Chitinimonas arctica: one gene and its partner. The protein of the gene in region 2 interacts with the protein of the main gene of each other region in a pairwise test. Links are inferred from orthologs where the notes say so. Each region holds a gene or a part of one and is shown on either strand. Other genes may lie near its edges.

Region 1 (14,572 bases), 2.3 Mb from region 2 along the record:
CCCCGCCTGCGGCTACTGGGCAATGAAAAGAACGACGGTCGCCGCAGCAAGATGAAGCTGGATCCACGCATCCGCATCACCCAGTTCGATCCGCAAGCCGCGCCAGCCATCCCTGCCAGCGCCATCGAGCCCTATCTGGCCAAGCCGCTGATCATCGATGAGCAAGCCTTCAAACTGGCCCCGCGCATCGCCCTCGGTCCGGACGACCATGTCACCATGTCCACCGGCGACAAGGCTTACGCCACCGGCATTACCGGCAATTCAGGCGATCAATGGCAGATTTTCCACGGCGGCAAGGAATTGCGCGATCCGGATACCAAGGAACTGCTGGGCTACGAAGTGCAGTATGTCGGCGATGCCATCGTCAAGCAGGTTGCCGACGTCAGCACCCTGCAGGTGAGCCGCGTGGTTCAGGAAGTCGCCATCGGCGATCGGCTGATCCAGCGCCCGCGCCGTGAATACGCCAATTATATCCCGCATGTGCCGGATGCCGATGTCAGCGGCAAGGTCATCTCGATCTACGGTGGCGTGAACGATGCAGGCCCCTATACCACCGTCGCCATCAACAAGGGCGAGCGCGATGGGCTGCACCCGGGACATGTATTGCTGTCCTACAAGGCGCCACGCCAGATCCGCGTGGAGACCAGCGCGGACAAGGGCAAGATGACCCTGCCGGAAAAATCCGGCAATGTTTACATCTATCGCGTCTTCCCCAAGCTGTCCTATGGCCTGTTGCTGGACAGCACCGTACCTATCAACCTGCTGGACATCGTCCGCAAACCGTAAGCAGGGAGCAACAAGGCAAGGCAGGCCGTAAGTATCCGTGCGGGGGTGGTGGAATTTGCCACGCCCCGTCCAAAGGAGGCCGCCTTGCCCGACTCCGACAGCGAAGCCTGGCTGAGACTCGTCCTGACTCCGGGGATAGGTCCCAGCCACGCGATTCGCCTGCTGACCGCCTTCGGCTCGCCCGACCGGATCTTGTCCGCCAGTACCGCCGCCCTCGCGCGGCATCTCCCGCCCAAGCTTACCCACGCCCTCGAGCAAGGCCCTCCGGCTTCCATGCTGGCGCACGCACACGCTTGGCTGGCACAGCCGGGCAACCACCTGCTTACCTTGGCCGATACCGACTATCCCGCGCAGCTGCTGCAGATTGCCGACCCACCACCCTTGCTATACGCAAAGGGCCATACGGCGCTATTGAACAGGTCGATCCTCGCCGTGGTGGGTAGCCGCAACGCAACGCCGCAAGGCCTGCGCAATGCCGAGGCCTTCGCCCGCGACCTGTCGCAACGCGGCTGGTGCATCGTTTCCGGCCTGGCCCTGGGCATCGACACGGCCGCCCATCGCGGCGGCCTGGCCGGTCGCGGGGCCACCATCGCAGTGGTGGGCACCGGCCTGGATATCGTCTACCCGGCCAGCAACCATGCGCTGGCGCACCGTATCGCGGCGGAAGGACTGATGCTCTCGGAATTTCCGCTGGGCACCCCCGGCCGCCCCGGCAACTTCCCCCGCCGCAACCGCCTGATTTCCGGCCTGGCACGCGGCGTGCTGGTGGTGGAAGCGGCCTTGCAGAGCGGCTCCCTCATCACTGCCCGAGAAGCGGCCGAACAGGGCCGTGAAGTGTTCGCGATACCGGGCTCCATCCACTCTCCGCTGGCCAAGGGCTGCCACCAATTGCTCAAGCAGGGCGCCAAGCTGGTGGAGCAGGCCGTCGACATTCTGGAGGAACTGGGCGAGTCGCCGACAGTCACAAGCCCTGCCCGATGCGCCGCGCAGGCAAACTTGCCCGATACCGCGCAAGCCAGCCTGCTGGCGGCCTTGGGGCACGACCCGCTCGATATCGACACCCTGACCGCGCGGGCCGGCTTGACGCCCGAGCAGGTCTACGCGATGCTGTTGTCGCTAGAGATGATGGGACAGGTCGCCAAATTGCCCGGCGGTCGCTATCAGCGCCTGGTTTGATTACTTATCGTTCACCGCTACACCAAAGGTTTCCCGCTCGATGTTCGATGTCCTCGCCTTTCTCTTCGAACAGTATTTCTCGCTTGAGAACTGTCCTGATCGCGGCACGCTGGCCAAGCAACTTTCGGCGGCAGGCTTCGACGAGGACGAGATCGGCGAGGCGCTCGCCTGGCTGAACGAGTTCGACGAATTGGACAATGCGCCCTACGCCTTGCTGGATGCGCGCGAGGCGGTATTGCCGCGTTTGCTGCACCCCAGGGAAGCCAACCGCCTGCAACCCGAGGCACAGGCTTTCTTTCATTACTTGTCGAGTTCGGGGGCACTCGGCACGGGCCAGCGCGAAATGCTGATAGACCGCCTGATGCAGAGCAACGCTCAATCCATCGACGAGGAAGCCGTCAAGCGCGTTGCGCTGATGGTGTTGTGGCGGCAGGGCGACGATCTGGCGAATCTGCTGATCGAAGAGCTTCTGTTCGCGGAATCCGACGGGCAAATGCACTAAGCTGCCCGCGCTGCTTGCTGCGGACGGCATTGGAAAATCCTGTCCGCACACCTAAATTACCCCTAACATCGCAACGCAGCCCGCCTCGCAAGTCGGGCTGCGCGCACTCCAATCATCGCCGCTAGCGGAGCCCGCATGGCAGACAATCTGTTGATCGTAGAATCGCCCTCCAAGGCGAAAACACTGAAAAAATACCTGGGCAGCGATTTCGAAATCCTGGCCTCCTACGGTCATGTGCGGGGTCTGATTCGCAAGGATGGCTCGGTCGAGGTCGACAATGGCTTTGCCATGAAGTACCAAGTGATCGCCAAGAACGCCAAGCATGTGGACGCCATCGTCAGCGCGGCCAAGGCGGCCAAGAACGTCTTCCTGGCAACCGACCCGGACCGCGAAGGCGAAGCGATCTCCTGGCACTTGCTGGAAATCCTCCACGGCAAGAAGGCCTTGACCAACAAGCTGGTCAAGCGGGTGGTATTCCACGAAATCACCGAGTCGGCGGTGCTGGCCGCCGTGGCCAATCCGCGCGATGTGGACAACCACCTGGTCAATGCCCAGCAGGCGCGCAGCGCGCTTGACTATCTGGTCGGCTTCAATCTTTCGCCGCTGTTGTGGCGCAAGGTCCGGTCCGGCCTGTCCGCGGGCCGGGTACAGAGCCCGGCCTTACGCTTGATCTGCGAGCGCGAGCTTGAGATCCGGGCCTTTGTCAGCCAGGAATACTGGTCCGTCCATCTGGACAGCCATAAGGGCAAGACCAAGTTCGGCGCCAAGCTCAATGAGTGGCGCGGCAAGAGGCTGGAACAATTCGATGTGCCCGACGAGGCCACCCAAGCCGAGATCCTGGCTGCCCTGGAAGGCAAGCCGGCGACCGTGGCCAATGTCGAAAAGAAGCGCAAGACACGCAACCCGACAGCCCCCTTCACCACGTCGACCATGCAGCAGGAAGCCGTGCGCAAGCTGGGCATGACCACCGACCGCACCATGCGTACCGCGCAGCAGCTGTACGAAGGTATCGCCCTGAGCGACGGCACCGCCGGCTTGATCACCTATATGCGTACCGACTCGGTAGCGCTGGCCGCGGAGGCCGTAGCCGAGATCCGCGACTATATCGGCGCGAATTTCGATGCCGAATCGCTGCCGGCCAACCCGGTGACTTACAAGAACAAATCCAAGAACGCCCAGGAAGCGCACGAGGCGATCCGCCCCACTTCCATCCTGCGCACGCCCGCCTCGGTCAAGTCCTACCTGAGCGCCGAGCAGTTCAAGCTGTACGAAATGATCTGGAAGCGCACCCTGGCCTCGCAGATGGCGCCGGCCCGCTTCGATACCACCGGCATCGATATCACGGTCGGCGAAGCGGTGTTCCGCGCCAGCGGCCAAGTGCTGGTCTTCGCGGGCTTCCTGGCCGTCTACGAAGAAGACGTGGACGACGCCGAGGATGAAGACAGCGCCAAGCTGCCCGTGCTGGAAGCGGGCGAATCGGTACCGGTGGACAAGCTGTTCGGCGAGCAGCATTTCACCCAGCCGCCGCCGCGCTTCTCGGAAGCCTCGCTGGTCAAGGCCCTGGAAGAATTCGGGATCGGCCGCCCTTCCACCTACGCCTCCATCATCAAGACGCTGAAGGACCGCGAGTACGTCAATCTCGATAAAAAACGCTTCCTGCCGACCGATACCGGCGAGGTGGTCAACAAGTTCCTGACCGACCATTTTGCCCAATACGTCGATTACCAGTTCACCTCCAAGCTGGAAGACAAGCTGGACGAGATCTCGAACGGCGAGCGTGACTGGATCCCGGTGATGGAAGAGTTCTGGACCGGTTTTTCGGCCCAGGTGGAAGAAAAGAAGTCGCTCAAGCGCAGCGAAGTCACCCACGAGGCGCTGGACGAAGCCTGTCCCAAGTGCAGCAAGCAACTCACCGTGCGGCTGGGCAAGCGCGGCCGCTTTGTCGGCTGCACCGGCTATCCCGAGTGCGATTACACCCGCGATATGAATGAAACCGCCGAGCAAAAGGCGGAAGAAGTGGTGCAGGTCATCGATGACCGCGTCTGTCCGAACGACGGTGGCCAATTGATCGTCAAGACCGGCCGCTACGGTAAGTTCATCGGCTGCGCCAACTACCCGAAGTGCAAGCATATCGAGCCGCTGGAGAAGCCGAAGGACACGGGCGTCAGCTGCCCCAGCTGCAATGCCGGCATGCTGATCGAACGCAAGTCGCGCTACGGCAAACTGTTCTACAGTTGCAATACTTATCCGAAATGCACCTACGCCACCTGGAACCCGCCCATCGCGGAAAGCTGCCCCAAGTGCAAATGGCCGGTCATGACACTCAAGACCACCAAGCGTCGCGGACTGGAAAAAGTTTGTCCGCAGAAGGAATGCGGCCATGCCGAGGTGGTGATGACGCCGGACCAACTGGCCGCGCAAGCCGAGGCGGCGGAAGCGGCCGAGTAAGCGGCAAGGGGCTCGCGCCATGGCGCCGAGCCCTTGTTACCGCTTGATCCAGCCGTTTTGGCATTTTGCCCATCACATGTTGTCGTCATTTCGAGAGTAAGATGTTCGCTTGCCCCGCACCGGGCAGGAGAGCCCAATCATGAATGCCCGTCGCGACCTCGACGACACCACCGCACCACTAGGCAACACCACCCGCGACTATCTTGAAGCGCTGGATGCGGCTGGCCAACTGATCACGGACGCCAGCCGCGACGCCCTCGAACGCGCGCTTGCCGCCATCGGCTGCGCCGCCGAGGCCGATGCGGCCGCGCTCTACCGGCATGGTGCCGGCAGCCTGCGCGCCGACTATATCGGTGCCTGGCGCGGCTCGATCAAACTACCCGGCCATGCCGCCGAATCGCTGGCCCGCCTCGATTACCGCCTTTACCGCGACCTGCACGAGACCCTGTCCGCCGGCCTGATGCTGGAACGGCGCGTCAGCGAATTGTTGCCCGCCACCCAGGTCATGCTCGGCCCGGTCGGCGTGCAGCATCTGCTGTGCGTCCCCCTGCTGGATGCCGGCGAGTTGATCGGCTTCCTCGCCCTGGCCTATCTGGATGCGCCGCGGCGGCGAATCTCCGGCGAACCGCGATTCCTGGCCACCCTGGCCAATTACCTGGCCTTGGCCTTGGTACGCCAACAAGCCGAACAGCGCATGGGCGTCAACGCGCTACGGCTGTCCACGCTGGTGGGCGCCACCGAGGATATGGTGTTCGAGCTGGACTCCGCCGGTATCGTGGTGAACGTCTGGTCGCACCATCCCGCCCTGCCGAGCGCCAGCCTGGTCGGCCTGCCGCTGGACCTGGCGTTTCCGCAGGATATGGCCTGGGCCCTGGGGCAGGCGTTGCCGCAGGCCCTGGCCAGCGAAGCGCGGGAACAGTTCGAATTCACCCTGCCCCGCCTGGAAGGCGCGATCTACTGCATCGGCCGGTTGCAAGCAGTGCCCAGCGAAGATGGCCGCCGCCGCAATGCCGTGGCGCTGATCCGCGACGTTTCCGAACTGATGCGCGAAGAAGCCCGCCGGCGGGCCATGGTAGAAACCCTGGACCAGCTGGAAGAAGCCGTGATCGAGCTGACTCCGACCGGCCACCTCACCCGGCTATCGGCAGCCTGGGCCACCCTGCGGGTCTGGCCGAACGCCGGCCGGCTCGATCTGGCCCAGCCGCTGACCAATTTTGTCCACGAGGAAGACCACGACGTCCTGCTGCGCGCCTTCGCCGAAGTACTGCGCGCGGGCGAACCGGTCTCGGCCCGCTTTCGGCTGCTGCGCCAAGGCGCCGAGCCGCTCTGGCTGGAAGCCCGGCTGCTGCCGAACTGGGGCGCCGATGGCCAGCCGCACGGCCTGCGCGGCGTGCTGCGCGATGTCACCACGGCCCACCTGAGCGAAGCGCATATCCGCCAGCTAGCGCTCTACGATAGCCTCACCGGCTTGCCCAACCGGGTCTTGCTGGACGATCTGCTCAACCAGGCCCTGTCGCGCGCCAAGCGCCATAGCACGCGGGTTGCGCTGGGCTTTATCGACCTGGACCATTTCAAGCAGATCAATGACGCCTTCGGCCACCAGGCCGGCGACCAGGTCCTGGCGACGCTGGCGCGGCAGATCCGTTCGGTCCTGCGCGAAGAAGACGTGCTTGCCCGCTGGGGCGGCGATGAGTTCATCGTGATGCTGCCTGACCTGCCCGATCTGGTCACGCTCAGCCAGGTGGCCGAACGGCTGCGTGAAATCGCCCGCCAAGGCGTGGTCCTGGAAGGGATAGAAACCCGCCCGACCATTTCCATCGGCATGGCGGTCTTCCCCGACAATGCCGACAATGCCGAAGCCCTGCTGCGCGCCGCCGACAGCACCATGTACCACGCCAAGGCGATGGGCCGGAACAATGTGCAGTTCTACGGCGACATCGTCCATCTCAAGAGCATAGGCCGCGAACATATGGCGGTGCAGACCCGCCTCAACCACGCCATCCTCAACAACGAACTGCAGGTGTTCTACCAACCCATCGTCAATGCCCGCAGCGGTGAAGTGACGTCCATCGAGGCCCTGGCCCGCTGGCACGACGATACGGCCGGCTGGATCACGCCACAGCTGTTTATCCCCATGGCGGAAAAACTCGGCCTGATCAGCGAGCTGTCCGAACAGATCATCGTGCAGGCGCTCACCAAGTTGCGTGGTTGGCGCGCCCGGGGTTTCAAGCAACCGCTGGCTCTCAATGTCTCGCGCAACCTGCTGTTTTCTCCTCGCTTCGTCCGCAATCTGATCAGCATGGTCGAGGAATACGGCCTGCGTCCGCACGATGTGGTGGTGGAGATTACCGAAAGCCTGGCCCTGACCGACCACGCCAGGCAGTCGCGCCATTTGAAGCAGCTGCATGAATCGGGTTTCCGGATCGCCATCGATGACTTCGGCACCGGCTACTCGTCCTTGTCGCAGCTGCACGATATGCCCATCGACATCCTCAAGGTCGACCTCAGTTTCACCGCACGGCTCAACAATGAGTCGGGCCGCCGCATCATGCAGGCCATCGTGCAGATGTCGCACGCGCTTGGCCTGGACGTGGTGGTGGAGGGCGTGGAAACCCTGGAGGCCGCCCGTTTTCTGCAAGGGCTGGGCGTGGAAAAAATGCAGGGCTTCCACTTCTGCGAGCCGGTCCCGGCCGGCGTGTGCGAACTGCACTTGCAGCTGGGTCTGGACGGCAAGGTTTGATACGCACGTCCAAATGCCCCAGAATGCCCACCGCGATTTTGCTTCCTCCCCCCACCCTCTTCTTTGCGAGGGCGCCTCGTCGGTGAGGTTGAATGGGCGTTTTCACCCAGATTGAGTTACCCGCCATGCGCATTATCCAGGCGATTTACAGCATTTATGTCGGGCTGATGTTCACGCTCGGCCTCGCCGCCGTTGTCCCCTTCTACCTCCCGGCCTTCCTGCTCGATGAACGTCGCCGCCTGACCGTGATGTATGCGGTCAACCGCGTCTCCATGCGCGTCTGGTCGCTGCTGACCGGCATCCGGGTACGCATCGAGGGCCAGGCAGCCTGGCAACCGGCACCGGTCATCATCGGCAATCACTGCAATGTGCTGGATATGCCGGTCTGCGCCATCGCCTGTGCCCAGCCCGTCAAGGTCCTGGCCAAGCAGGAGTTCGCCCGCATTCCGCTGCTGGGTTTTATCATCAAGAGCTTTGCCGTGCTGGTCACGCGCGATTCGCCGGAAAGCCGCCAACGCAGTATCGCCATCCTGAGCGCCGCACTGGGCCGCGGCTGGCCGGTGTTCATCTTCCCGGAAGGCACCCGCAATCGCGGCGCCACCCCGCTGCAACCCTTCCGCGACGGCCCGTTCCGCTTCGCCATCGCCGCCCAGGCGCCCATCCAGCCCTTCGTCCAGCTCAATATGCGCGGCGTGCAATCGCCCAATACGCTGATGCTGCGGCCAGGCCGGGTGATCTTCCGCTGGCTGCCGCCCATCCCCACCACGGGGCTTACCGAGGCCGATTTGCCGGCTCTGCGGGATAAGGTCTATGCGCTGATCGAAGCGCAGTTGCGACGGGATGATCCGGCGTTTGCGGGGTAGGGGCGCGCTCCTTATACGGTCGCATCGGTGAGGTCGGGGGGAGCACACCTGTTCAACAAGCGCGGTTTACGAATTGTGCACAAATAACACTCTTGCTATGCTTTTCGTGCAGTGATGGCAGAGGCCTAAGCGCTCATCACCACCTGGGTAGTAGTTGCGATAATGCCATCATGATCGTAAGCGTATTCTCAAATACGCCAACTCCAGGTAGCCCACTTTCCGAAGCCCCCTCCACACGCGAGGGGGCTTTCCGTTTAGGGAGCATGATGCTCTACCTGCGATAGGAGTGGGTAGTAGGCTGGCTGCTTCCAGTTGGTTTTCCACACGCTGTACGTTTAATAGGCTTTTCGGCATACTATTCTTCCGAACACTCGGATGGATATCATCATGTCAAATCGGCCAGTTTTCGTTCCCACTGCAGAAGCCGCGTACCTCGCTGAACTTTCAGATCGGCAGGTCAATCGCATGGTCGATGACCAGATCGTGCCAGCCAAACTTTTCGAGCAACACGAGCGTGGTCGTCGCCTGTTCACTAGACTATCGGCTGCTTTTGCCAGGTTCTACTTTGGCACCGAGGATACGCTTTTGCCCGCAGCCCGGCGGCTAGTACTCGCGGAACTGACCGACCGTGTCGAACGTCTATGTTGCAAGAACGATGTCTACACGCTGATTTTTTTGCCTGCCGAAATGAGCTGGAAAGTAACGCAATCTTCCGTGGAGATTGATGTGGCCCCATTCATCGCCAAAACACTTGCACGCATGAAAGAAGTCGACCAGGCAGATGCACTGGTAGTTACAGACCCTGAAATCTTGGGCGGCGTCCCCGTCTTTGCAGGCTCTCGCGTTCCAGTCGACATTGTGCTGGCATCTCTCGACAAGGGCATTGCTCTGGATCGCTTGTGCACCTCGTATCCATTTCTTACGAAAGCTCATCTAGCAGCAGCACGCACCTATATGCAAGTTCACCCTCGCCGAGGGCGGCCTAGGAATCTTGCCGAGGCCTATCCTGAGCTACAACTACGTACCGAGCGAATCGTAAGGACTGCTCGGGCGTGACATTCAAGCTACTTATAGACGAGTGCCTCTCGCCCGAGCTGGTGCAGCGTGCTATTGACGCTGGCTATCTTGAGTCAACCTGTATCCGTTATCGCGGCTTGGCTGGAACGAAGGACTGGAGATTGATCGAACATGTAGTGGCGAATGACTTCACCTTTGTTACTAATAACTCGATCGATTTCCGAGGCAGTTCAGGACACCCCGGCGGGCTCCATGCCAAGCAGCCGATCCACGCGGGCTTGATCTGCTTGAACTCGGCGCAAGTGATGGATTTGGCTCGTCAACACGACCTATTTGGAATCGTGCTGAGTGAGCTGGCGGGTTTGAATGACTTGATCAATACCGCACTTGAGGTAAGCGAAGCCGAAGATGGCGCCGTCAAACTAAAGACCTACACCATTCCGCACCCGGCTTAACTCACTAAGCGAACCACATCGTACACGCTGCGTATCCGTGTTGTCCGGCTCGCCTATGTCCCCCCGTTTGCCGCCTGATCCTTCGGCGGAATAAAGAACCGCTGCGGCGCACGGACAAAGCGCCTCAGCAACCGCCGCGTCAACGCCCAGCCATCCACAAAGCGAATCCGCCGCGAGCGCATGGCCACGAACAGGGCCAGGCCGAAGCTGACGGCCAGGTTGGTCAGGCCGATCAATACGATCCCGACGATGGACAGGGTCCACACCTCCCAGCCCAACTGGAAGTCCAGCGCTACCGCCGAGTAGGCCAGGAAGGCCGACGAGAAGGTGATATGGCGGATATCCAGCGGCAAGCCCAGCAGATAGCCCACCGTGCCCATCGAGCCCAGCATGATGCCGAAGAAGAAATTACCGGCCAGGGCGCCCAGATTGTTTTCGATATAGCGGCAGGCCCGCTGCCAGCGCGCTTCGCCAAACAGCCGGCGTGGCCAGCCCAGTTGCATCAGCCGTTCAGGGATGCGGTTGTAGACCGCCTTGTTGTCGTAATAGCCGGAGATCAGTCCCGCCAGGAACAGGCAGCAGCCGGCGATGGCCGCATGCGGCAGGGCCAGGCTGTGGAAAGGATCGATATCGTGCAGCAGATGGTGGGCTTTTTCCGGCGTGACCCAGACTTCGCCCAGACCATACTTTACCGCCAGCGCGATGGCGAAGGAGGTGGGAATGGCCAAGGCGACATTGCCGAGAATGGCGATGAACTGGGTACGCGCCACCGCTTCGATCAGGCCGGCCAAGGTATCCAGCCGGTCCTCGCCTTTAATGCCATGCTGTTCGATGCTGGCGGCGATCCGGGCCGCCGTCATGGCGGGCTGCTTGGTGGCGATGGTGAAGTGCAGGATATGCACCAGCATAAAGCCCAGCGAATAATTCATGCTGAAGGCAAAAGCCTCGATCAGCGGCGCCAGCTTGAGCTTGGCGGTGAGAATCTTGAGGATGGCCATGAAACCGACGATCAGGCCGGCCCCCATGGCCGAGCGTGCCATGGACTTCCATTCGGCGCGGTTGCCGGCAATGTAATGCTCGCCGGTACGGCCCGCGTGCTCGGTGATCTGCAAGGCCAGCAGATCGGTATTGTTGGAGAACAGATCGCGCAGGCTGGTCTTGCGGTTGTCGGCCTCCACCAATTGCTTGCAGAACTGCACGGCCAGAATAGGCACCCGGCTGCCCTGCTCGGGCGCCAATAGATCGAGTACCAGCCAGAGGCGGGCGATATGCTGCTGCAGCCTTACCATCAGATAGGTCAGGCTGATGCTCACGCCTTCCTGCGCGGCGGTCTTGCGCAGCTTGGTGATGATCACTTCGCACTGGCCCAGCAGGATACGCACATGGCTGTCGTCCTCGTGCAGCGCGGACGCGTCGATCAAGCGTGCCTTGTAGCATTCCAGATAGTCGCGCAAGGCGACATTCTGGGTCAGGAAAGGCGATTCGAACTGCTCGATGGCAGGATGGTTGCGAACCAGCTCCGGCTCCAGCCCGATGGCCGATATCCGGAAGGACAACACCTGGGCGGCTTCGATCAGTTCCAGCCGGGTATTGCGTGCGTCGCCGCCGTGGCTGCCCTCGTCGAAGCGCATGGCGCGCCAAACTTCCAGCCAGACCGTATCCGGGACGGCCTGCACCCACAGATAATCATCATGGCGGGAAAATATCTTGCCCAGCACATCCTTGAGATAATCGTCGCGATACTCGGCCGGCAGCAGCTTTTCGCCCAGCCTGCGCACAAAGGCGCTCCACAAGCCTTCGTTGGAAAGAATGCCGGTATCGGTGTACAGGTGCAGCTGCCGGCGGGTGCCGATCAGCTCCAATAGATATTCGCGCAGGCTGCGCCGGTAGTCCTGCCGTTGATTGAGCAGAAATGCCAGTGACCGCAGGGTATTGACGGGATGATCGTGGTCGTCGGCACGACGAGGGCGAATGGCGGCCACCAAGCCGGCCAATGGTCCCGCCGTAGCGGTCTTGCCGGCTGCAACGATAAGCTGCAGGGCTGTTTCGAGCGAAGCAGTCTGGGTCATAGGCGAGCTATTCTGTGCGGGTCCTTGGGTTTTAACATGAAAAGTCGTCAAGCAGTCGCGGAACCGATCGCGCGCTTGGGCACCGGCATGATCGATTCCTTGCATCTATGGAGAAAGCAACATGGGCAAAGCCCGTATCGAAATCCGCTATTGCACGCAATGCCGCTGGCTACTGCGTGCCGCCTGGCTGGCGCAGGAATTGCTGTCCACCTTCGAGCAGGATATTGGCGAAGTCGCCTTGCAACCTGGAACGGGCGGCGTTTTCGAGGTACTGGCGAACGGCGTGACGGTCTGGGAGCGCAAAGCCGACCAAGGCTTCCCGGACGCCGCCGAACTCAAACAGCGGGTGCGCGACGTGATCGCGCCGGACAAGGCGCTAGGACATAGTGAGCGGAGCGCCTGAGCCGCTTTAGCGCTGACCGCGCTTCGCTCAGTTAGTTTCCGGCAGGGTGAAATAAAAACAGCTGCCCCGGTTCGGTTCCGATTCGGCCCAGATCCGCCCGCCATGGCGGTGCACGATACGCTGGGCGATCGCCAGGCCGATGCCGGTACCGGGGAAATCGGATTCCCGATGGAAGCGCTGGAAGGGGACGAACAGCTTGTCGACACGCGTCGCATCGAAGCCGATGCCGTTGTCACGGACAAAGAATACTTCCCCACCGTCCGCTGCGGGTTGCATGCCGATCTCGATCTGCCCATGCACCTGCCGGCCGGAGAATTTCCAGGCATTGCCTATCAATTGCTCCAGCAAGCTGAACACCAGCGCCTTGTCGGCATTGATCGGCAGCGTGCTGGCAATGTTGACGGCGGCCTTGCGTTTGGGGTCGCGGCTACGCAGCCGGACCACCACCTGGCTGGCCAGCAGGGCCAGATCGGTACGTTCCCGCCGCACCAGATGGCCGGACAACTTGAATAGCTTGAGCAGGTCATCGATCTGCTCGTTCATGCGGGCCGCCTCGGCGCAGATGCGCAGCAGGTAATGGCGTCCCTCTTCTGGCAGCTTGGCCAGATGCTCTTCCAACAAGATATTGCTGAAACCGTTGATCGTCCGCAAGGGTGCCCGCAGATCGTGCGAGACCGCATAGCTATACGCTTCCAACTCTTGCTGGATGGCGGAAAGGCCGGTGGTCCGGTCCTGCGCCTTCTGCTCCAGCTCGCGCAGGTAGCGGACATTTTCCAACGCCATCGCCACCGTATCCGCCAGGGTTTGCAGCAAGGCGGTTTCCTCGGCATCCGGCAAATGGGCTTGCGCCCAGTAGGTGCCGATCGCGGCAACCGTCTCGCCATGGCTGACCGGCGTCATGACCAGGCTTTTTACGAAGGTGGCGCGGTAGAGTTCGCGAGGAATCCGATCATCGGCATAGATATCGGGTATCACGGCCTGCCGGCCATTGAGCATGACCCAGCCGCTGATGCAGTTGCCCATGGGGAAACGTTGGCCTTTCCATAGCGGGCCCAGCGCATCCTCGTCGGCATACAGGCATTGATCGCCTTCGCGTAAGACAAAGGTCGCGCCATCGGCCAGCACCAGTTCGCGCGCGACGGTGCTCACTACGGCCATCACGTCTTCCAGCCGGCGTGCGGTCGATAGCGCCTGCACCGCCTGCACCAGGCGCATCTGGCGACGGCTATGCAGATAAAGCCCGTCGGCGCCGGCGTCTGCCGGCGGACGGTCGAACAGCTTGCGTACCGTGTGCTTGAGCCGCCAGAGATCGTGCTTGTCGATGTAATCCACCGCCCCTGCTTCCAGGCTGGCTTCGGCGTGGAGTTCGTCGGCATGGCCGCTGAAATACAGGAAGGGGACACCGGGCTGGATACGTTGCGCCAGCCAGAGAGCTTCGTGTCCCTCGCAACCTGGCACGCTGCTATCGGAGATCACCAGGTCGTAGCCCTCCCGACCCAGGGCGGCCCGGTAATCCTCGCCATTGTTGGCGATATGGATCTCCAGCTCGACACCCACCCGCTGCAAGGCATTCTGGGTCAAGGTGATATCGAGGGGATTGTCCTCGAGGTAGAGCACTTTCCTGGCCGTCATGACACAGTCCTCCGATCTCGCGCCTGCAGTGACGCGGGGCTTGGCTACGCCCGTGAATCCCTTGCCCGTGCTCGTTGGCACGAACTGTTTTGGCATTCCCACGCTTTTCGCCGCCGACCTCTACCCGTTCCTTCGGCAACGACGCGCTACTACAAGCATAGCCTGCCCGGCGAATAAGCCGGTTCGAATCTCAGCCTGGCAAACTTGCCAGTTAATTAGAGGATACTACTGATGTGACTGTCCATCCAGATTATTAGTTCTGCTTATTTTTCAATGACTACGGTGGCCGGTGCGCTGGCCAGCAGGAAAAACTCGCGATTGCCGTCGCCGCCGGTGATCGGGCTGTCGAGCCAGTCCAAAACCGTCAGCCCCAGTTCGCCTACCGCCGTCTCCAGCTTCTCGCGCACCGCCGCATACAAGACGGGATCGCGCACAATGCCGCCCCGGCCGATATGGTCCCGGCCCACTTCGAATTGCGGCT
Region 2 (14,657 bases):
GATCAAGACCGATAAGGGCGCCCTGACGCGCTTGCGCGCCGGCCCCTATGCCAGCCATGAAGCGGCCGAGAAAGCGCGCGCCAAATTGTCCGGCGCGGGCGTCAGCAGCAATATCGTCGGCAAATGACCGGATTTGATTATCTTGTCCTGATCGTATTGGGCCTGTCGGTCCTGCTGGCGGTGTTGCGCGGCGGCGTATCGGAGATATTGTCGCTGGCGGCCTGGGTATTGGGCTTCTGGCTGGCGCAGCGCTATGCCCCGCAATTGGGCGCCATGCTGCCGCCGGATGTTCCCACCACCGAGCTACGCTTGATCGCCGGTTTTGTCGGGATTTTATTGGGTGTCTGGTTTGTATCGGCCATCATACGGATAACGGTAGCGCAATTCGTCAAGGCGACCGGCCTCGCGCCCCTGGATCGGATGATCGGGGCCTTGTTCGGGCTGGTGCGGGGCGTCTTGATCGTACTGGCGCTGGTGATCGTGGCGGGCATGACCAGCCTGCCTCGGCAGCCGATCTGGCAGGACGCCATGTTCAGTCCGCCGTTCGAAGCCATGGCGGTCACGCTCAAGCCCTGGCTGCCGGCGCAGCTGGCGAGCCATATCAAATTTGAATAGAGGGTCTGCCCGGCGGTTCAGCCCCGCCGTGGCAGGTCGAATCGGTTTGTAAAGCAAGGAAGCATCATGTGCGGCATTCTCGGGGTAGTGGCAAAGACGCCTGTTAACCAATTGCTCTACGACGGTCTACTCGTCCTGCAGCATCGCGGCCAGGACGCGGCCGGCATCGTCACCGCGGAACGTAGCGGCGTCATGCATATGCACAAGGGCCAGGGCCTGGTGGCGGATGTATTCCGCACGCGCAATATGCGCTCGCTGATGGGCAATATCGGCATTGGCCATGTGCGCTATCCCACGGCGGGGTCGGCCTCCAGCCTGGCCGAGTCGCAGCCTTTCTACGTCAACAGCCCGTTCGGCATCGTGCTGGCCCACAATGGCAACCTGACCAATCACACCGAGCTGAAGGAAGCGATGTACCGCAACGACCTGCGGCACATCAATACCCATTCCGATTCGGAAGCCTTGCTGAACGTCTTCGCCTACGAGCTGCAGAAGCGGGCCATCGGCTTTGCGCTCAAGCCGGAAACCATCTTCGACGCCATCGCCGCCGTGCACCGCCGGGTCAAGGGTGCCTACGCCGTGGTGGCCATCATCGCCGGCTATGGCCTGGTGGCATTCCGCGACCCCTTTGGCATCCGCCCCTTGGTCCTGGGCGAGCACGCCACGCCCGATGGCGTGGAATACCTGGTCGCCAGCGAATCTGTCGCCCTGGATACCATGAGCTTCAAGATGACGCGCGACATCGAACCGGGCGAGGCCGTCTTCATCACCATGGACGGCGAGCTGCATAGCCGCCAATGCGCTACCGAGTCCAAGCTGGTCCCCTGCATTTTCGAACACGTCTATTTCGCCCGGCCCGACTCGGTGATGGATGGCATCTCGGTCTACCAGGCCCGCCTGAACATGGGCGACAACCTGGCCGAGAAGATCCGCCGCGAACTGCCCGATCTCGATATCGACGTGGTCATCCCCATCCCGGACACCAGCCGCGCCAGCGCCCTGCAACTGGCCAATCACCTGGGCCTGCCGTATCGCGAGGGCTTCCAGAAGAATCGCTATATCGGCCGGACCTTTATCATGCCGGGCCAGGCCACCCGTAAAAAATCGGTGCGGCAAAAGCTCAATGCCATCGGCCTGGAATTCAAGGACCGTAACGTGTTGCTGGTGGACGATTCCATCGTGCGCGGAACCACCTCCAAGGAAATCGTGCAGATGGCCCGCGAAGCCGGCGCCAGGAAAGTCTACTTCGCCTCGGCGGCGCCACCCGTGCGTTTCCCGCATGTCTACGGCATCGATATGCCGACGCGCGAGGAATTGATCGCCACCGGCCGCAACGACGCGCAAATCGCCGAGGAAATCAGCGCCGACGCCGTTTTCTACCAGGATCTGGATGCCCTGGTGCAAGCGGTGTCCGATGCCAGCGGCGGCCGTATATCGGTGTTCGAGACTTCGTGCTTTTCGGGCGAGTACATCACCGGTGACGTGGATGACGCTTACCTCGACGAGATGGAAGCGCGCCGTGCCAGCCCGCTGTCGAAAGATAGCGATGCCAGCCAGGTGCTGGATATGAATGTGGGTGTGGCGGAGCAGAATCTGATCTGACGCAATGCATTTCGCCCAAAAGCAAAACCCACCGAATGGTGGGTTTTGCTTTTGGGGTGTCAGCTTCGTCGTTCTGGCCATGGCGAAGCTTAGTGTAGGGCGTTTTCAGTAATTACGTATTTGGGGCGTAATTGAAAGCCGTTAAACGCCGGTTCAAGAACATCCTGCCGCGCTTTTTTTACAAGCGCGAATTCCTTGCTAAATTGGGATGTGGCAGCGGAAGCCATCTTCTGGATAAGTAAGTTGTCGCGTAACAGTTTGCTGTCAACAAAATACCAATCCGCACTCCCGTCCGGTCGTTCATCTTTTAATAGAACGCGGTTTGATTTGCCTGAGGTATTCAAAATTTCGAGGATGGCATCTCGCGTTTGTTCAGGTGAGGCGCCACGCGGCGTATTTATCCAATTCTTTGAGGCAGCGGTTGCGCCGATATAACGAGGGCACTGTTGTATGGGTGGCCGCGGGTCTAGCGCAATCGCGAAAACGGGATCATTGGGTTGAATATGGTCCCCATGGACACAGAGCACGATCTTTGGCTGGCCCGCGACTTCTCGTCGTTCGATCGTGAATCCGATTGGACTCGACAGATCCAATGCCTTCCAGGCAATTGTATTGAGATCGGCCACGCACTTATCCAATTGCCGGTCCAGTGATCCATCTTCGGACCGAACGGAGCCGCCCTCCAGCGTTTTCTGGAGGTTCAAGAGTGGTACTGCAATCTTTCCGACTAATTGATCTGCGCTTTGTGAGTCTACTTTGGACCCACGCGCGTGGTAGTCTTTGAAACGGAGAGGATGCTTCTCGTTGAAGAACGACCGCAGCGAGTCCTGGCAAGCTTGATTTTTAGTCGGTGCGGGCTTGCCGGGCACCGTCAAGGTGTGATCTTGATCATCGCGTCGGGCATGTAATGAAAATTCGTTACCAATGACTGAAGATTTTTTTTCCAAGGAAAAAACAAAGGGCCGTGGCTCATAGGAAGCGCTTGAATTCAAGTTATAAATAAGCTGACTCAACTTGTCTTCCTGCTCTTGATTGCCTTCGCAATCTGCCGGTAAATTTTGAATGGTGAGTGCTGCCTGAGCGACCTGCTCGCCCAATTTCGCGGTACGCGCGCATTGCTCGGGAGTTTGGCCATCAATTGGAAAATTTAATATTTTGCAAATGAACTCTCTTATCAGGGTTGCCCAATCTTTTGACGCAGGGGTGCCTGTCGGAGTGGTTGGGGTTTGGGAACTTTCAGATGCGGGAACTGACCTGTTTGGCGATACTGAAAATTGCATAAAATATCCTTTTAAAAAAATTATTAGATACGATGTGGCTGAGGAAGATAATTAATAGCGAAATTGGATGTATGCTGCTTCTGATTTTCTAATGGTGATATATTTTTCTGACCGGCAGGGTTGGCCGGAAGTGTCGGTAATAGAGGTAAAAAAAGCGCACGGACCAATTAAGTCCGTGCGCCCTGTTCGGCGATACAGTCAAACCCGTATCGTCACACCAGCCTTAGCCGCCATGCGACTGGGAGCCGCCGCTCAAGCCAAATCCAGATCGGCCTCGTCCTCATCCTCGGCTTCCACCGCGCCCGGCAGCGGCATGCTGATGCCGACGGCTTCGCGGATCTTGCTTTCGATCTCGCGGGCGATGGCCGGGTTGTCCTTCAGGTATTCGCGGGCATTGTCCTTGCCTTGGCCGATCTTGCTGCCCTTGTAGGCATACCAGGCGCCCGATTTGTCGATGATCTTGTGGGTGACGCCCATTTCGACGATTTCGCCTTCACGGCTGATGCCTTGTCCGTAGAGGATATCGAAATTGGCTTCGCGGAACGGTGGCGCGACCTTGTTCTTGACGACCTTGACGCGGGTTTCGTTGCCGACCACTTCTTCGCCGCGCTTGATGGCGCCGGTGCGGCGGATATCCAGGCGGACCGAGGCGTAGAACTTCAGCGCATTGCCGCCGGTGGTGGTTTCCGGGCTGCCGAACATCACGCCGATCTTCATGCGGATCTGGTTGATGAAGATCACCATGGTGTTGGTGCGCTTGATATTGCCGGTGAGCTTGCGCAGTGCCTGCGACATCAGGCGGGCTTGCAGGCCGACGTGGCTGTCGCCCATTTCGCCTTCGATTTCGGCCTTGGGCACCAGGGCCGCGACCGAGTCGACCACGATGATGTCGATGCCGCCGGAGCGGACCAGCATATCGGCGATTTCCAGGCCTTGTTCGCCGGTATCGGGCTGCGAGATCAGCAGGTCGCCGACGTTGACGCCCAGCTTGCCGGCGTAGACCGGATCGAGCGCGTTCTCGGCGTCGATATAGGCGGCCACCCCACCCAGCTTTTGCACTTCGGCGACTACCTGCAGGCAGAGGGTGGTCTTACCGGACGATTCCGGACCATAGATCTCGACAACACGGCCGCGCGGCAGGCCGCCCACGCCCAAGGCCAGGTCCAGGCCCAGCGAGCCGGTGGACACCACCTGCAGATCGTTCTCGATCTGGGCTTCGCCCATTTTCATGATCGAGCCTTTGCCGAACTGCTTTTCGATTTGCGCCAGCGCGGCGGAAAGGGCCTTGCTCTTGTTGTCGTCCATGATTTTCCTTTTGGCTCAGGGAGAACGTTCGTTCACCGATAGAATGGGCCGAATATAGCACATGTACCCGGCCTGTAAAGTGCTCGATTGCCGTGCCGCCATGATTTTTTGCTGGTCGCCACTACCCATCGCGCACATGAAAAAAGCAGCCTGGCGGCTGCTTTCCTCTCGACTGTTCCGCTGGGGATCAGGCGCGCTTCTTGAACTCGTTGGTGCGGGTGTCGATTTCGATCATGTCGCCGATTTCGATAAAGGCAGCCACCGGCAGCTCGAAGGTGGTGCCCTTCAGCTTGGCGGGCTTCATCACCTTGCCCGAGGTGTCGCCGCGCACGGCCGGCTCGGTGTATTCCACTTCGCGCACGATGGTGGTGGGCAGTTCGACCGAAATGGCCTTGCCGTCGTAGAACACCACTTCGCAGACGTCGGTCATGCCGTCGACGATGAAATTGACGGTTTCACCGACATTTTCGGCTTCGACTTCGTACTGGTTGAACTCGGTGTCCATGAATACGTACATCGGATCGGCAAAGTAGGTGTAGGTACACGCCTTCTTTTCCAGCACGACCACGTCGAATTTTTCGTCCGACTTGTAGACGGATTCGGCACCGGAACCCGTCAGCAGGTTCTTCAGCTTCATCTTCACCACGGAAGCGTTACGGCCGGATTTGGTGTATTCGGCTTTCAGAACCACCATGGGTTGGCCGTCAACCATGGCAACGTTGCCTGTGCGGAGTTCTTGTGCGGTTTTCATGCGATAGTCCTGCGAAAAGGGATAAGCGTTTGATAAAGCGGCGCATTATAGCTGCTTGCGGCCCATCTGCGCCACCTCGCCACGCTGAGCGCCCATATGTGCTGCTTTCTCAGAGGCAAAGTGTGCCAATTGGTTCATCAGGTCGGCGCGGCCGGCCAGCTCGGCACACCACGCGCGGCAGCCTTGCGCCATGGCGGTAGCGCCCTGCAGCACGGCCGGCCAGGCCGCCACGCAGGCAGGCCCGTCGCCATCGTTCCAGGCCTGCGAGAACGCCTGCAAGGCCTTGCCCTTGTCCGGCGGGAGTGCCCCGGTGTAGCGATCCAGGAAGGCAGCCAGCTTCACCAGGTGGGCTTGCTCCTCTTGCGGGTAGATATGCCAGGCCAGCGGACGGGCTGCCCACTGCGCCCGCACGAAGCTATCTTCGCCACGGACGAAGTTCAGTTCGCAACTCCACAGCAGGCGATCGTAGTCGTCCTGGCTTAGGAAGGGCAGGGCAATCAGCGTCAACCGGCCGCGTTCGATGCGGCTGCCGGGCGGGAAGGCGCTACCCAGCCAGGCTTCCACCTGCCGGCGTGGCTTGCCCTCGGCCACCAACAGGCAGAGCGCCGCGGATTGCCAGTGGTCGAGCAGTGCGGGCAGCGCCGCGTTGTCGTAGCAGAACAGCGACAGCCAACCTTGCTCGGCCGCGACGGTGTGTCCCGTCACCGCCTGCAGCCAGTCATGGCGGGCAGGGCCGGCTTGCCATGCTTCCCGCTCGGCCAGCAGGGAGGATTCGCGCAACAGGCCGCCGGTGGCGGGGGTGAAGCCGGGGAAGAAGAAATGGTGGTCGAGGGGGAGGCGTGGATGGCGCGAGCCCAGGCCGTGGCAACCTTCCACCCAGTCCTCGGCGGACAGGTACTCCAGGTTGATCCAGACCGGCGGCGGGGTCGCGCCCGCCATCGCGGCCAGGAAATTTTCCGGCGGATGGCAGGCGAAGGCCTCGATCACGACTTGATGCGGGGCGACGGTGGGGAAGGGCAGCTGCCAGTGGCGGATCTCCACCCCCTCGATCCACTGTTGCGCCGCGCCGCGATCCAGTTCCGGCCGCAGCATCGCCAGGGCGCCCGGATCGTCCACCCACAGCCGTACCGCTTCGCCGCGTTCGGCCGCCAATTGACGCGCCAGCCGCCAGCACACGCCGATGTCACCGAAGTTATCGATGACGGTACAAAAAATATCCCAGGACAGCCGCATCGAACGATCAGCCGGGCAGGGCCAGGCCCTTGGGCCACAGCAGCCAGATCTGGCCTTGCTGCTTCATCCGCCCGGCCAGTGCGCCTGCTTCGTGGCCAAATCCCCAGAAAAAGTCGGCACGGATCGGGCCGCGGATGGCGCCGCCGGTATCCTGGGCCTGCATCAAACGGTTGAGCGGCTTGCTGTCGTTCGGCCAACTGGTGGACAGATAGACAGGGCTGCCCAGCGGCACGAACTTCGGATCGACCGCCACGCTGGCGCCGTCGCTCAAGGGGACATTCAAGGCGCCGATCGGACCGCCTTCCGCATTGGCCAGGACACGGAAGAAGACAAAGCTGGGATTGCTGTCCAGCATGGTTTTCAGGCGGGCGGGATTCGCCCGGGCCCAGGCTTGGATACCTTGCATCGACGCTTCGCTGGCTTTCAGTTCGCCCTGGTCGATCAGCCATTTGCCGATCGACTTGTAAGGATGGCCGTTCTGGTCGGCATAGCCCAGCCGCAGCACGCTGCCGTCTTCCAGCTTGATCCGGCCGGAGCCCTGGATCTGCAGAAAGAAGGCTTCGACCGGGTCATCGGCCCAGGCCAGCGCCAGGCCGGCGATGGGCGCCTTGCCCGCTTCGATCTCGGCGCGGTTCCAGTACGGCACCACCTTGCGGCCATCGAGCCGGCCGCGCAGGCGCAGGCCCTTCAGTTCCGGATAGCTGGCGCCCAGGTCAAGGGTCAGCAGATCGTCCGGTACCCCCAGCAGCGGCGTCATGCCGGGTTTCGCCTCGCGGCTGCCTTTCAGCAGGGGTTCGTAATAGCCGGTGATCAAGCCGCTTTGACTGCCATCGCTGCCCTCGATCCGCCATGGCTGGAAACGACGCTCGAAAAAGGCGCGCACGCCGGCATCGTCCTGGGGCGCCAGCGTGTGGGCCTCGGCGCAGATATCCTTCCAGCTGGGCCGGCTGGCCAGGCGCTTGCACGAGTTCAACCAAGCCGGCCAGGCCGCCAGCAGATTTTCCCCCGGCCACCCCGGCAGGGCGCTCCAGTCGGCATTTTGATAACGCGCGGTCAGCGCGGCAGCCTTGGGTGCGTCACCGCACTGGCAATCACCGGGCTTGCCGGCGGAAGAGAGGGGGACCGTGCCGGCACAGCCGGCCAACAAAATAGAAAAGAGGGAAGCGGTAAGTATGCGGCGCATAGCGATGGCAAGGCTGGAGAAGCCTTGAGCTTACCGGAACTGCGGGAACAAGGAAAAAGGGAAGTACCTCATTACGAAGGCAGCAGCAAAAACGCCCGGCCTCCTTGTGGGGAGTGCCGGGCGCCGCAGTGAACCCCGAGCCTGGACTGAAGGCCGAGCGCCCCCTAGAAGTTGTGGTTGATACCTACCTGGAAGCTGGTGGGATCCGCGCCACGCGGGGTGTATTGCGCGCTTTGGATCTCGCCGTTGGCTTGCGCCGCGCCGCTGACATAGAAATTGTAGGCGGCGGCCGATTCATTGTTCACCTTGGCATAGGTGGCGAACAGATTGGTGCGCGGGCTCAAGGTCAGCAGGCTGGTGAGCTGGAAGTACTTGCTGCCCGAATTCACGTCCTTGACGCCGTGGATCTCGGCATCCATGGCTTGGGCGTAGGTCGCGATCAGCTCCAGCTTGGGCAGGACCTTGTGGCTGCCCGATACCACCCAGGCATCGCGCTTGTTGTCGGCATAGCCCAGTGCGGCGTTGTATTTGTTCACCTGCCGCTCGAACACCACGCCGGCGCGGGTATCGGGGCTGAAATACATGCCGTAGGCGGCCTTGATGCCATAGGCGCTATCGAGCGCGCCACCCATGGCATACGGGTCCTTGTCGCGCATCATCGCCACGCTGGCGAAGACACCCTTGTTCATATAGTGGAACGTCAACTCGGCGCCCCACGGGTTCATCTTGCGCCGCGCGGCGGGGTTGAGCAGGTTCTTGTCCAGCGCATAGGCCACGCCTTCCATGCCCTTTTCCTCGCGGGTATGGAAGGCGGCGGCGACGGTCAGGCCGCTCATGGAGGGGGAGCGGTACTGCACCACGTTGTTATAGCGATGGCCGACAAAGTAGAAACCATTCTGCAAGGTGTAGGCGCGAGCCTGTTGCAACACCTGCTGGTTGAGCGCGCTGCCTGGCGTAAATGCCTGGGTGGCGGCCTGGCCCAGGGCGGACTGCAAGGCAGCCCCGGCGGTGGCGGGGTTGACGCCGGAGGCGATCAGGGCGCCGGCTACTTGCGGATTGCTGAATAGGGTCTGCACGCCGCCACCGGCCTGTGTCAGGATCTGCTGCACGCTCAGGTCGCGCGCATAGGCGGCGCCGATGGCGTTACCCAGCGTGCTGCTGATCAGGGCGTTGACCGGTGTGTCCTTGCCGATAGCCGCAGCGACGATGGGCGCCAGTGCGACGCTGAAAGTCTTCTGCGCCACGACCGTATCGTCGGCGCCCACGGCGTTCGATAGCTGGTTGCTGCCCAATACCGCCAGCGCGCTGCTGTTGAGGCCGGAGCGCAGCAGATGCAGCTCATTCGGCACGTGCTTCTCGTAGTACATATCCATGCGGCCGAACTGCACCTGGCCCCAGTCGCCGCGCAGGCCGACGAAGGAAGGGCGGTTGGCGAAGCGCGAGGTGCCGGTATTCGGCGAGGTGGTGGCGGCGTAGCGATCGTCTTTCGGGCCCAGGGCGGTGCTTTTGCCGCTGGTCGAGCAGCCGGCGAAACCGCAGGAGTCATCCGGCTTGATCTGGGTTTCGATCTGGAAATAGGCCGTCAGATTGTCGCTGATGGCTTCGCTGCCGCGAATACCCAAGGTGGAGGCGCCATCGGTGACGCGGGTTTGGCGTTCGATATTCTGGTTCGACAGGGTAGCGCCTTTGGCGGAGATGCTCTCGACGCCGAGTGTCATCTTGCCGTACACGGTCACCGCTTCTTCGGCGAAGGCCGGTAGGGCAAATGCTGTGAGCAGGGCGGTCGCAAGCAGGCTGCGTTGCATGGTTTTCTCCGCGAATTTCTTGGGTGGATTTGAGTAAATGCTAGCAATTGTCTCAAGCCAAGCGCTTGCTCGGCAAGGTGCTTGTTGTACTGTTGTGAAAGTACCGCGATGCTTTGTTGTAGTTCATTGAATTGAAAAACAAAAAACGGACACGCAAGCATGTCCGTTTTTTGTTTTGCACCCTATTACTTAGAATGCGTGCATCAAACCTATCGATAAAAAGCGGGGGCTCGGCGCTTTCACGGTGCCGTCATCGGCCACGATATCGGCTGCGGGCATGGGCGCAGGACTCACCCGGCGGCTGATATTGTCATCCGATAACACCCGGCCCTTGAGCCGGTCGCCCGAGAGTTCGGCGAATACCACGGTGCGTTTGCTTAATTGGTGTTTGGCGCCGATGCTGAAGCGGGTGAAGCTGGCATCCTTTACCGTGGCGCCATTGAGCTTGGGATTCTGCCCGACGATCACGCCGGCTTTCAGCGTCGTATCACCCATGGTATAGGCGGCGGTGGTGACAATGGAATTGCGCTTGACGATATCGCCCTGCGCCATGTATTGGAGCTTGGCGTGCTGGAAGCCCAGGCCGAATTTAAAGGCGTCGATGGTATAGACACCGGCCAGCAGCACGGCGGTGCTGTCGCGGCCGGGAGCGGCGATGCTGTCACGGCCTTGCATGACTGGCAGATTCTTTTCCTTGTTGAAGGCGGCGGCGAAATACATGGGCCCTGCCTCGTAGCGGCCGGCCAGCGAGATCTTGCTGCCACCCTTGTTTCCCGGGGCTTTGTTCTCGTCATTGCCGACCATCACGCTGCCGGAGAAGCCGTGTGCCGTGGGCGAGTCGTAGCGCACCGCATTGCTGAAGCGGTTGTTGATTATCCTGCCGAAAGCTTTCTCGTTGTGCTGCTCGAACCGGTAGATGGCCAGGTTATTGGCGCCATCGACCGTGCTGTCGAACACATTCGCCACATCGGCGTAAGGCGTCGTGCCACGGCCCAGGCCGATCTTGCCGAAACCGCCCTGCAGGCCGACCCAGCCCTCGCGGTTGGCGAAATTGTTGGTGGCGGCATCGTCGGTGCCGACGGCGGTTTCGAGCTGCCACCAGGCCTGCAGGCCGCCGCCCAGATCTTCATCGCCCTTGAAGCCGATGCGCGAAGGCGTGTTGCCTTGATCGATCTTGAATTGCTTGACCCGTTGATCGACACCGCCGATTCGGTCGTGCGAGCCATTGTCGGAATAAACCCCGGTCACATTGACCTGGCCATATAGCGTCACGGTGCCGGCGGCGAATGCCGGGGTGGCGATTGCACCCAGGACCAGGGTGGCAATCAAGGACTTGCGCATAAAAATTCTCCAATTGGATTAATGTCGCGGAGAGCCTTATCCAGGCTCAACTAATTGGATATTTTGCGCGGCAACGAGATTGCACTCTGTCGGGATTCTTCCAGGCCTTTTCTATATGTGAAATTGTACAAAAGTACTATCAAAGCGTGGGCGGCCGTCCGACGCGTGTCTGGTGATAATATATAACAGGAAAGTGGCCCATGTGCGTAATGGCCGAATCCTGAATGCGATCGTCGCGTATTAAAATTGGCATTGATTTAAAAAGAAAAAACGGGCATGCAAGCATGCCCGTTTTTCGTTTTGCACGATTACCCGTGAGGGCGTATCGATTAGAACGAGTGCATCAGACCGATCGACAGGCCGCGCGGATCGGCAGCGTCAACGGCATTGATGCCGTCAGCCGAAAGCGTCTTGCCCTTGACCTGGTCGCCGGAGAACTCGCCGAACACAGCGGTGCGCTTGCTCAGCTGATGCTTGGCGCCGATGGTGTAACGGGTCCAGCTGGAGTCGCTGATCGAGCTGCCGTCCATCTTGAGCTTCTGAGCCAGGATCACGCCAGCCTTGAGGGTGGTGTCGCCCATGGCGTAGGAAGCGTTGGTGACGAACGAGTTACGCTTGAAGGTGGAACCGGCGCTGGAAGCCTTCAGCTTGGTGTTCTGGAAGCCCAGGCCAAACTTGAATGCGTCGATGGCGTAGGTACCGGCCAACAGGAAAGCGGTGGAATCGCGACCCTTGACGGCGGCCAGATTCTTTTCCTTGTTGAAGGCGGCGCCCAGGAACATCGGACCAGCGGTGTAGCGGCCGGCCAGCGACCACTTGTTGCCGGCGTTGCCAGCGGCGGTCTTGTTCTCATCGGTACCGTACATCAGGTGACCGCTGAAACCGTCCATATTGGCCGAATCATAACGAACCGCGTTGTTGAAGCGGTTGTTGATTGGCTTGCCGGCGAACTTTTCGGCATCGGCGCTTTCGGTGTAGATGGCCAGGTTGTTGTAGCCATCGACGGTGCCGTCGAACACGTCGGCCAGTTGGGCGTAAGGCGTCTTGCCACGACCCAGGCTGATCTTACCGAAGCCGCCTTGCAGGCCAACCCAACCTTCGCGGCTGGCGAACGCGCTGTTGGCTGCGTCGTCGGTGTTCACGCGGGTTTCGATCTGCCACACGGCCTTCAGGCCGTTGCCCAGATCTTCGTCGCCCTTGAAGCCGATGCGCGACGGGGTGTTGCCTTGGTCAACCTTGAATTGGGTAACCTTTTGATCGACACCACCAACGCGGTCGTGGGAACCGTTGCTGTGGAACACGCCGGTCACGTTGACTTGACCGTACAGGGTCACGGTGCCGTCAGCGAACACCGGAGCGGCGATTGCACCCATTACCAGGGTGGCAAGCAAAGACTTGCGCATAAGAATTCTCCAATTAGTTTGAGTCTTGAGTCGTAGGGAGCCTGTCCGGGACTCAGGCTGTTGCGAATTTTGCGCGCTAATGTTGCTATGCCGCAATCGGGTTTACCCGGATTGGCAGCGGTTCGCGGCAATTCACTGCGTTTTCCGCAACACTTTATTCAGTCAATAACAGAAAACTTGCCGGAACCGCGCCAAAACCGCTGATCGCGATGATCGTGAGCAACGGTTTTGGCGCATGTTCGTACGAGCGTCCTGCTATTGCTTTCCCAGCAACTGCGCTGTTTTAGCGCGGCCGCTTGCCTGTTCCCAGAACCTGCGCTGGTGTTAATTGTGGCATCGGCGAAAAGTTCAATACCCTGTTTCGATCTCTCATCCATCCATGGTTCGGCATAATGCCGAAAATGCTAATGGAATCAGCGTAGTTAATAATCCGATGAGAAATAAATATATTTATCTCCACGTCGGCTTATCCACTATTCGAAGCAAGAAAGTGCCGCTGCCACGTAGCCGGGCGATAGCCCGGCACGGCGCGATTTATACGGAAATCAAATGACAGGGTAGTGACAAGCCATGGCTTTGTTGCGAAGCACCATGGCAAAGGGCAGGGGGCCCTGGCGCCTAGTTGAACAAACCAGCCAGCGCCTTGCCTGGCGAGGGCTCGCGCATAAAGGTCTCTCCGACCAGGAATGCGTAGACCTCGTGTTCCAGCATCAGTTCCACGTCGGCCGCATTGACGATGCCCGATTCGGTGATGACGATGCGGTCGGCCGGGATGCGCTCCAGCAGATCCAGGGTGGTTTGCAGGTTGACCTCGAAGCTGCGCAGATTCCGGTTATTGATGCCGATCAGCGGCGTGGCCAGCCGCATGGCCTGTTCCAATTCGGCGGCATCGTGCGATTCCACCAGCACCGCCATGCCCAGCTCCCGGGCCTGGGCTTCCATTTCCAGCATCTGGCTGGTTTCCAGCGCCGCGACGATCAGCAGGATGCAGTCGGCGCCCATGGCACGGGCTTCGTAGATCTGGTAGGCATCGACCATGAAATCCTTGCGCAGCACCGGTATGGCGCAGGCGGCGCGGGCGGCGCGCAAATAGTCGGCATGGCCCTGGAAGTACGGCTGGTCGGTCAGCACCGATAGGCAGGCAGCGCCATGTTCGGCGTAATCGGCGGCAATGGCGGCCGGTTGGAAGTCGGCCCGGATCACGCCTTTGGAAGGGCTGGCCTTCTTGATCTCGGCAATCACGGCCGCTTGGCCCGCCAGGTACTTGTCGCGCAAGGCGCCGACAAAATCACGGGTGGCGCGATCCGCCTCGGCCTCGGCGCGCACGGCCGCCAAAGACTTGAGCTGCTTGGCGGCAGCGACTTCCTCGGCCTTGGTGGCAAGAATCTTTTGCAGGATATCGGACATGCTTAAACCTTGAAATGTTGGGTAAGGGCGACCAGCGCGGTCAATTTGGCCTGGGCGGCGCCACTGGCGATGGCGGCATCGGCCGCCTTGAACCCTTCGGCCAGGCTGGCGGCCAGGCCGGCGGTATAGATGGCCGCGCCAGCGTTCAGCACCACGATGTCGCGGCATGGCCCCGCCTGGTTGGCCAATACGGCCTCCAGCCTGGCTTTCGATTCGGCCGGGCCATCGGCGTGCAAGGCGGCCGGCGGACAGAACGCGAATCCATGGTCGCGCGGGTCGAACTCGTACTCGCTGATCTCGCCATCCTTCAACTCGGCGATACGGGTGCTGCTCATCAGGCTGATCTCGTCCAGTCCATCCAGGCCATGGACGATCATGGCATGGCGGCTGCCCAGCTCCTTGAGCACCCTGCACTGTATGCCGACCAGGTCGGGATGGAATACGCCCATCAGCTGGTTCTCGGCGCCGGCCGGATTGGTCAGCGGGCCAAGGATATTGAAAATGGTCCGCACGCCCAGTTCGCGGCGGATCGGCGCTACATTCTTCATCGCGCCATGGTGGTTGGGCGCGAACATAAAGCCGATGCCGACTTCGGCCACGCACTGCGCGACCTGCGCCGGCGACAGCGCGAGGTTGACGCCCAGCGCTTCCAGCACATCGGCCGAGCCGCTGCTGGACGAGACACCGCGGTTGCCGTGCTTGGCAACCTTGGCGCCCACAGCGGCCGCCACA

Evidence for each region.
Region 1: the proteins of recA (region 2) and dprA interact in binary tests that used the Bacillus subtilis proteins (3 or more experiments, as listed by UniProt). The link is inferred for Chitinimonas arctica from one-to-one orthologs.

The regions. Positions count from the first base shown.
Region 1 is NZ_CP041730.1:2,825,620-2,840,191, reverse strand. The notes cover bases 1-2,916. They hold dprA (DNA-processing protein DprA), read left to right. Parts: upstream 1-870; coding sequence 871-1,962; downstream 1,963-2,916. Other genes in these bases: topA (type I DNA topoisomerase), read left to right, coding at 2,600-2,916; FNU76_RS12825 (Smg family protein), read left to right, coding at 2,003-2,464; FNU76_RS12835 (LysM peptidoglycan-binding domain-containing protein), read left to right, coding at 1-786. In the rest of the region: more of topA, read left to right, coding at 2,917-4,912; FNU76_RS12815 (bifunctional diguanylate cyclase/phosphodiesterase), read left to right, coding at 5,052-7,652; FNU76_RS12810 (lysophospholipid acyltransferase family protein), read left to right, coding at 7,745-8,515; FNU76_RS12805 (DUF433 domain-containing protein), read left to right, coding at 8,891-9,571; FNU76_RS12800 (DUF5615 family PIN-like protein), read left to right, coding at 9,568-9,987; FNU76_RS12795 (site-specific recombinase), read right to left, coding at 10,041-12,056; FNU76_RS12790 (Rdx family protein), read left to right, coding at 12,178-12,459; FNU76_RS12785 (ATP-binding protein), read right to left, coding at 12,487-14,091; FNU76_RS12780 (TlyA family RNA methyltransferase), read right to left, coding at 14,355-14,572. UniProt on the Bacillus subtilis protein: Protein that helps load RecA onto ssDNA during transformation. Binds cooperatively to circular ssDNA, is able to bridge different segments of DNA. Favors the loading of RecA onto SsbA- or SsbB-coated ssDNA and formation of RecA-DNA filaments.
Region 2 is NZ_CP041730.1:539,524-554,180, reverse strand. What follows is about bases 2,777-5,618. They hold recA (recombinase RecA), read right to left. Parts: upstream 4,803-5,618; coding sequence 3,750-4,802; downstream 2,777-3,749. Other genes in these bases: earP (elongation factor P maturation arginine rhamnosyltransferase EarP), read right to left, coding at 5,599-5,618; efp (elongation factor P), read right to left, coding at 4,990-5,553; FNU76_RS02600 (hypothetical protein), read right to left, coding at 2,777-3,497. Outside these bases: FNU76_RS02615 (SPOR domain-containing protein), read left to right, coding at 1-127; FNU76_RS02610 (CvpA family protein), read left to right, coding at 124-615; purF (amidophosphoribosyltransferase), read left to right, coding at 682-2,217; more of FNU76_RS02600, read right to left, coding at 2,307-2,776; more of earP, read right to left, coding at 5,619-6,786; mltA (murein transglycosylase A), read right to left, coding at 6,794-7,969; FNU76_RS02575 (porin), read right to left, coding at 8,134-9,774; FNU76_RS02570 (porin), read right to left, coding at 9,964-11,115; FNU76_RS02565 (porin), read right to left, coding at 11,445-12,518; indole-3-glycerol phosphate synthase TrpC, read right to left, coding at 13,137-13,925; trpD (anthranilate phosphoribosyltransferase), read right to left, coding at 13,928-14,657. UniProt on the Bacillus subtilis protein: Multifunctional protein involved in homologous recombination, DNA repair and competence.